DNA from 2 places in the Streptomyces sp. NPDC015130 genome. Region 2 is predicted to be linked to the other one. Evidence: predicted binding sites of a transcription regulator. Region 2 holds the regulator's gene; the other holds the start of a gene.
The links. The regulator HrcA, encoded in region 2, represses chaperone genes, less so after heat shock. The targets are predictions, from matches to a motif close to TTNGCACTCNGNNNNNCNGAGTGCNAA.
Positions count from the first base shown of each region.

Region 1: groES (co-chaperone GroES) is a predicted target of HrcA. The motif match lies at 1,938-1,964, and genes of this name have one in related genera.

Region 1 covers NZ_JBIBVC010000012.1:8,916-12,569, forward strand. Annotated here, with positions in the region: gene ACF08F_RS24245 (methyltransferase domain-containing protein) at 1-601, opposite strand, end outside; gene ACF08F_RS24250 (polysaccharide deacetylase family protein) at 732-1,676, shown strand; gene ACF08F_RS24255 (hypothetical protein) at 1,673-1,909, shown strand; gene groES (co-chaperone GroES) at 2,109-2,417, shown strand; gene groL (chaperonin GroEL) at 2,529-3,654, shown strand, end outside.
Region 2 covers NZ_JBIBVC010000006.1:394,551-398,204, reverse strand. Annotated here, with positions in the region: gene dnaJ (molecular chaperone DnaJ) at 1-998, opposite strand, end outside; gene hrcA (heat-inducible transcriptional repressor HrcA) at 999-2,018, opposite strand; gene ACF08F_RS15630 (MBL fold metallo-hydrolase) at 2,167-2,895, shown strand; gene ACF08F_RS15625 (DUF3097 domain-containing protein) at 2,906-3,654, shown strand, end outside.

The sequences.
Region 1 (3,654 bases), on a different contig from region 2:
GGGCCGCCTCGACGGCCCAGGAGAGCGGCGGGGAGTAGGCCTCGGGGTCGAAGATCCTGCCCCGGCCGCCGCGCCGCGCCGGGTCGACGAAGACCGCGTCGTACGGGCTGGTGTCGATCTCGGTGACGTCGGCGCAGCGGACCTCGATCAGCTCCGCGAGGCCGAGCGCCTCGGCGTTGGCGCGGGCCACCTCGGCGGTGAGCGGGTCGCGGTCGACGGCGAGGACGGAGATGCCGGCGCGGGCGAGGGCGATCGCGTCGCCGCCGATCCCGGAGCAGAGGTCCGCGACACTGCCGACGCCGAGGGCCTTGAGGCGGGCGGCCCGGTAGGTTCCGACGGAGGCGCGGGTCGACTGCTCGACGCCGTTGGGCGTGAAGTACATCCGGTACGCGTCCTCGGCGCCGAACTTCGCCACCGCGCGCTGGCGCAGCCTGGCCTGGCCGACCGCCGAGGTGACGAGCTCGGCGGGGTGGTCGCGGCGCAGCCGGGAGACGACCGCCAGCTCATGGGCGGGGTCGTGGTCGCGCAGGGCGGCGAGGAGGGCCTGCCCCTCGGGCGTGCGCAGGGCGGTGAACTGGGCGAGGTCGGTCACCCGTCCCATTGTGGGCCCTGCGGCGCTGTGGGCCGGTCGGGGGACGGCGGGGGCCGTGCGGCGGTGTCGTGGTCCGGAGGGCGCGCGAGCACTGACAGTATGCGGCGCCATACAGCTTGTACGACAAGAGGAAGAATTTATGGTGATCAGCGCGCACCCTTTCCGGCGGACCCTCGGGGCCGCTCTCGTCGTCTCGGCCCTCGCCTCCGCCGCCACGGCCTGCTCGGACTCCGGATCCGGACCCGCCGCCCCCGCGCGCGGCGCCCCCGCGCCCGCCGCCGGCCAGCAGGGCCGGGCCCAGGCCCCGGCCCCGGGCTCGGCCGGCGCGCTCGACGCGTACGTCGAGAGGGTCCGCCAGCAGAAGGCCGCCCGCGCGCTCGCCGCCAGGAAGTGGGGCCTCGCCAAGACCCCGCTCGACGCGCCGGCCCCGCCGAAGGCCAAGCCGAAGATCACCACCCGCAAGGGGTTCGAGACGGACGGCGAGGGCCTGCCGCCCGTCTTCACGACCGTGCCGACCAAGCAGAAGGTCGTCTTCCTGACGATCGACGACGGCGCGGAGAAGGACCCCGAGCTGCTGCGGATGATGAAGGACCTCCGCATCCCCTACAGCGCCTTCCTCAGCGACTACGTCGTCAAGGACGACTACGGCTACTTCGCGCGGATGCAGAAGTCCCTGGACTCCGGCGTCGCCCTGCACAACCACACCCTCAACCACCGCTACCTGCCCGGACTCTCGTACAAGCAGCAGAAGCGCGAGATCTGCGGGATGCAGGACGTCATCGAGAAGCGCTTCGGCAAGCGGCCCCCGCTCTTCCGCCCGCCGTACGGCAACTACAACGAGGACACCCTGCGCGCCGCGAAGTCCTGCGGGGTCAAGGCGGTCCCGCTGTGGTCCGCCGAGGCCTTCCCCGACCGCATGGAGTGGCGCGAGTGGGACCGCGACCTGCACCCCGGCGACATCGTCCTCACCCACTTCCGGGGCAAGGGCGACTGGAAGGGCACGATGCCCGACATGATCCGGCGGGTCATGAACGTGATCACGGCCAAGGGGTACGCCGTCGCGAAGCTCGAGGACTACGTGTGAGGCGAGGACCGGGCGGGAACCGGATGTACCGGGCCGCGGCCGCCGGCGCGCTCGCCGCCACCCTCCTCACCGCCTCCGGCTGCGCCTCCTCGGTCGACCCGATCGAGCGCCTGGGCCGGAAGGCGGCGGAGCGGATGGGGCCGGAGGAAAGGGACCCGGCCGCCGAACGGGATGTGGCCGCGACGACCGTGGCGGAGGGGGCGGCGCGCACCGGAACGGCGGCGTCCCGCTGAGCGCGCCGCGACGCGCGACGGTGGTGAATTGGCACTCCGCTTGACCGAGTGCTAATCGCGGTCATAGTCTCGGCTCTGGCACTCCCCACTGGAGAGTGCCAACACAGCGACGGGCAGGTCCGGCACCCGCGACGACGGATCCACCTGGTCGCCACCTCAGACAGTTGACCCCGTAATCTCCGAAGGGGGAGGTCGGATCGTGACGACCACCAGCTCCAAGGTTGCCATCAAGCCGCTCGAGGACCGCATCGTGGTCCAGCCGCTCGACGCCGAGCAGACCACCGCCTCTGGCCTGGTCATCCCGGACACCGCGAAGGAGAAGCCCCAGGAGGGTGCTGTCCTCGCCGTGGGCCCGGGCCGCTTCGAGAACGGCGAGCGTCTTCCGCTCGACGTTCAGGTCGGCGACGTCGTGCTCTACAGCAAGTACGGCGGCACCGAGGTGAAGTACAACGGCGAGGAGTTCCTCGTCCTCTCGGCTCGCGACGTGCTCGCGATCATCGAGAAGTAATTCACCGAAGTATCTGAAGCAGATGCTTTGAGCTGCGCCCCTTGACCCCGCACAGGGCGTCCGGGGGCGCAGTTCTTTTCCACCCCATTCCGAGAGGGCTGAACCGCTCCCATGGCGAAGATCCTGAAGTTCGACGAGGACGCCCGTCGCGCCCTTGAGCGCGGCGTCAACAAGCTTGCCGACACGGTGAAGGTGACGATCGGCCCCAAGGGCCGCAACGTCGTCATCGACAAGAAGTTCGGCGCCCCCACCATCACCAACGACGGTGTCACGATCGCCCGCGAGGTCGAGATCGACGACCCGTACGAGAACCTCGGCGCCCAGCTGGTGAAGGAGGTGGCGACCAAGACCAACGACATCGCGGGTGACGGCACCACCACCGCCACCGTGCTCGCCCAGGCCCTGGTTCGCGAGGGGCTGCGCAACGTCGCCGCCGGCGCCTCCCCGGCCGCCCTGAAGAAGGGCATCGACGCCGCCGTCAAGGCCGTCTCCGAGGAGCTCCTCGCCACCGCGCGCCCGATCGAGGACAAGTCCGACATCGCCGCCGTCGCCGCGCTCTCCGCGCAGGACCAGCAGGTCGGCGAGCTCATCGCCGAGGCGATGGACAAGGTCGGCAAGGACGGTGTCATCACCGTCGAGGAGTCCAACACCTTCGGCCTGGAGCTCGACTTCACCGAGGGCATGGCCTTCGACAAGGGCTACCTGTCCCCGTACATGGTCACCGACCAGGAGCGTATGGAGGCCGTCCTCGACGACCCGTACATCCTGATCAACCAGGGCAAGATCTCCTCGATCCAGGACCTGCTGCCCATCCTGGAGAAGGTCATCCAGGCCGGCGCCAGCAAGCCGCTGCTGATCATCGCCGAGGACGTCGAGGGCGAGGCGCTCTCCACCCTCGTCGTCAACAAGATCCGTGGCACCTTCAACGCCGTGGCCGTCAAGGCCCCCGGCTTCGGCGACCGCCGCAAGGCGATGCTCGGCGACATGGCCACCCTCACCGGTGCCACCGTCATCGCCGAGGAGGTCGGCCTCAAGCTCGACCAGGCCGGTCTGGACGTGCTGGGCACCGCCCGCCGCGTGACCATCGCCAAGGACTCCACCACCATCGTCGACGGTGGCGGCAACGCCGAGGACATCGCCGGCCGCGTCGGCCAGATCAAGGCCGAGATCGAGTCCACGGACTCCGACTGGGACCGCGAGAAGCTCCAGGAGCGCCTCGCGAAGCTCGCCGGCGGCG
Region 2 (3,654 bases):
GGGGTCTGCACCTCGACGTGCACGATCAGGTCGCCCCGGCCGTTGCCCCGCAGGTGCGTGACGCCACGGCCGTGCAGCGGGACCGACTGGCCGGACTGCGTGCCCGGGCGGATGTCGATCTCCTCGATGCCGTCGAGGGTCTGCAGCGGCACCTTGGTGCCGAGCGCGCCCGCCGTCATCGGGATGGTCACCGTGCAGTGCAGGTCGTCGCCGCGCCGCTGGAACGTCTCGTGCGGGATCTCGTGGATCTCGACGTACAGGTCTCCGGCGGGGCCGCCGCCGGGGCCGACCTCGCCCTCGCCCGCGAGCTGGATCCGGGTGCCGTTGTCGACACCGGCCGGGATCTTGACGGTGAGCGTGCGGCGGGACCGGACCCGGCCGTCGCCCGCGCACTCGTGGCACGGGGTCGGGACGACGGTGCCGAAGCCCTGGCACTGCGGGCAGGGCCGGGAGGTCATGACCTGGCCCAGGAAGGACCGCGTGACCTGGGAGACCTCGCCGCGGCCGCGGCACATGTCACAGGTCTGCGCGGACGTGCCGGGCGCCGCGCCCTCACCCGAACAGGTGGTGCAGACGACGGCCGTGTCGACCTGGATGTCCTTGGTGGTGCCGAAGGCCGCCTCGTTGAGGTCGATCTCCAGGCGGATCATGGCGTCCTGGCCGCGGCGCGTCCGCGAGCGCGGACCGCGCTGCTGGGACGTGCCGAAGAAGGCGTCCATGATGTCGGAGAAGTTGCCGAAGCCACCCGCGCCGAAGCCGCCCGCGCCACCACCGCCGGAGGCCGACAGGGGGTCGCCGCCGAGGTCGTAGACCTGCTTCTTCTGCGGGTCCGAGAGGACCTCGTAGGCGGCGTTGATCTCCTTGAAGCGCTCCTGCGTCTTCGGATCAGGGTTGACGTCCGGGTGCAGCTCGCGAGCGAGCCTCCGGAAAGCCTTCTTGATCTCGTCCTGGGAAGCGTCGCGGCGCACGCCGAGTACGGCGTAGTAGTCCGTGGCCACTTACGACTCCGCCAGGATCTGTCCGACGTAACGTGCCACTGCGCGTACCGCTCCCATCGTTCCGGGGTAGTCCATGCGGGTCGGTCCGACCACGCCGAGTTTGGCGACTGCTTCGCCGCCCGAACCGTAACCGACCGAGACGACCGAGGTGGAGCTCAGCCCCTCGTGGGCGTTCTCGTGCCCGATGCGTACGGTCATGCCCGATTCCTTGGCCTCGCCGAGCAGCTTGAGGAGCACGACCTGCTCCTCCAGGGCCTCCAGGACGGGCCTGATCATCAGGGGGAAGTCGTGTCCGAAGCGGGTCAGATTGGCGGTGCCGCCGATCATCAGCCGCTCCTCGTGCTCCTCCACGAGCGTTTCGAGGAGGGTCGCGAGCACGGTCGAGACCGTGGCGCGGTCCTCGATCTCCTCGAAGGACTCGGGGAGGTCCTGCACCAGCTGCGGCACGTCGGCGAACCGGCGGCCGACGACCCGGCTGTTGAGCCGGGCCCGCAGGTCGGCGAGGGAGGTCTCGCCGAAGGGCGCGGCGCAGTCGACGACACGCTGCTCGACGCGGCCGGTGTCCGTGATGAGCACGAGCATCAGGCGGGCCGGGGCCAGCGCGAGCAGCTCCACGTGCCGGACGGTCGAACGGGTCAGCGAGGGGTACTGGACGACGGCGACCTGACGGGTCAGCTGCGCGAGCAGCCGCACCGTACGGCCGACGACGTCGTCGAGGTCGACCGCGCCGTCGAGGAAGTTGTGGATGGCCCGCCGCTCGGGCGTCGACAGCGGCTTGACGCCGGCCAGCCGGTCGACGAAGAGCCGGTAGCCCTTGTCGGTCGGAATGCGTCCGGCGCTGGTGTGGGGCTGGGCGATGTACCCCTCCTCCTCCAGCACCGCCATGTCGTTGCGGACGGTCGCGGGCGAGACGCCGAGCTTGTGGCGCTCGGTGAGCGCCTTCGAGCCGACCGGCTCCTCCGTCCCGACGTAGTCCTGGACGATGGCGCGCAGGACCTCGAGTCTGCGTTCGCTGAGCATTCGTGCGCACCTCCAGCTGTCGTCGTCGTTCCGGTTGCTCCGCTTTTGGCACTCGCCCTGCCCGAGTGCCAGCAATCCCCCGGCCAGTGTACGGCGGCGGGCAACGCTCCTGGCAAGGAGGCGGGCGCGCACCGGCTAGCGTCGCCCCATGGACGTCGATTGGGAAGCGTACGGGTGGGAGCGACTGGCGCGCGGGGTCGGCAGGCTCCGACTGCCCGGCTGGGACGCCACGGTGGGCCTTGTCGTGGGGGCGGAGGCGCTGCTGCTGTACGACACGGGTTCCTCGCTCGCGGAGGGCGCCGAGCTCCGCGGGCGGATCGCGGCGCTGACGGACGGCCGAAGAGTGACGCACATCGCATTGAGCCATCCGCACTTCGACCATGTCTTCGGGACGGCGGCGTTCGCGGGCGCGGAGGTCTTCGGCGCGGTCGGTTCGGACGACCTCCTGGCCCGCGCGCGGGACCGGGAGGCGCTGCGCGCGGACGCGGTGCGGCACGGGCTCGACGCGGCCGCGGCGACGGAGGCGGTGGACGTCCTGGTGGCCCCGCGGCACGTGGTCTCCGGCGAGTGGACGCTCGACCTGGGCGGCCGGCAGGTGCTCCTGGCGAACCTCGGCCCGGGCCACACGGGCCACGACCTGGCGCTCTTCGTCCCCGGGGAGCGGGAGGTCGTCTTCTGCGGGGACCTGGTGGAGGAGTCGGGCGAGCCGCAGGCGGGGCCGGACGCGATCCCGGCCCGCTGGCCGGACGCGCTGGACAGGCTGCTGTCGCTCGGCGGCGAGGACGCGGTGTACGTGCCGGGCCACGGGGCCGTGGTGGACGCCACGTTCGTACGGACACAGCGCGAGGAACTGGCACGCCGCTTCGCGGTGTCATAACGTCGCCCGAATGCGCAGCTACGACCCGGATCTGACTCCTTCCTGGAAGAAGTCGAAGCCCGTTCCCGAGGTGCCGGCCGACCCCGATCTCGTCGTGGAGGAGGTCGCCACGGGCTTCTGCGGGGCGGTGATCCGCTGCGAGGCGGGCACGGTCACCCTGGAGGACCGCTTCGGCAAGCACCGGGTGTTCCCGATGGAGCCGCGCGGCTTCCTCCTGGAGGGCCGGGTCGTGACCCTGGTCCGCCCGGCCCCGGCGGCCCCGGTACGCCCCACGCGTACGGCCTCCGGCTCGGTCGCCGTCCCGGGCGCGCGGGCGCGCGTGGCGCGGGCGGGCCGGATCTACGTGGAGGGCCGGCACGACGCCGAGCTCGTGGAGCGGGTCTGGGGCGACGACCTGCGGATCGAGGGCGTGGTCGTCGAGTACCTGGAGGGCGTCGACGACCTGCCGGGGATCGTGGCGGAGTTCGGCCCGGCCCCGGACGCCCGACTGGGCGTCCTCGTGGACCACCTGGTCCCGGGCTCGAAGGAGTCCAGGATCGCCGCGCAGGTCACGTCCCCGGACGTCCTGGTGGTCGGCCACCCGTACATCGACGTCTGGGAGGCGGTGAAACCGTCCTCGGTGGGCATCAGGGCCTGGCCGACGGTGCCGCGCGGCCAGGACTGGAAGACGGGGGTGTGCCGAGCCCTGGGCTGGCCCCCCAACACGGGCGCGGCCTGGCAGCACATCCTGTCGAAGGTCACGTCCTACAAGGACCTGGA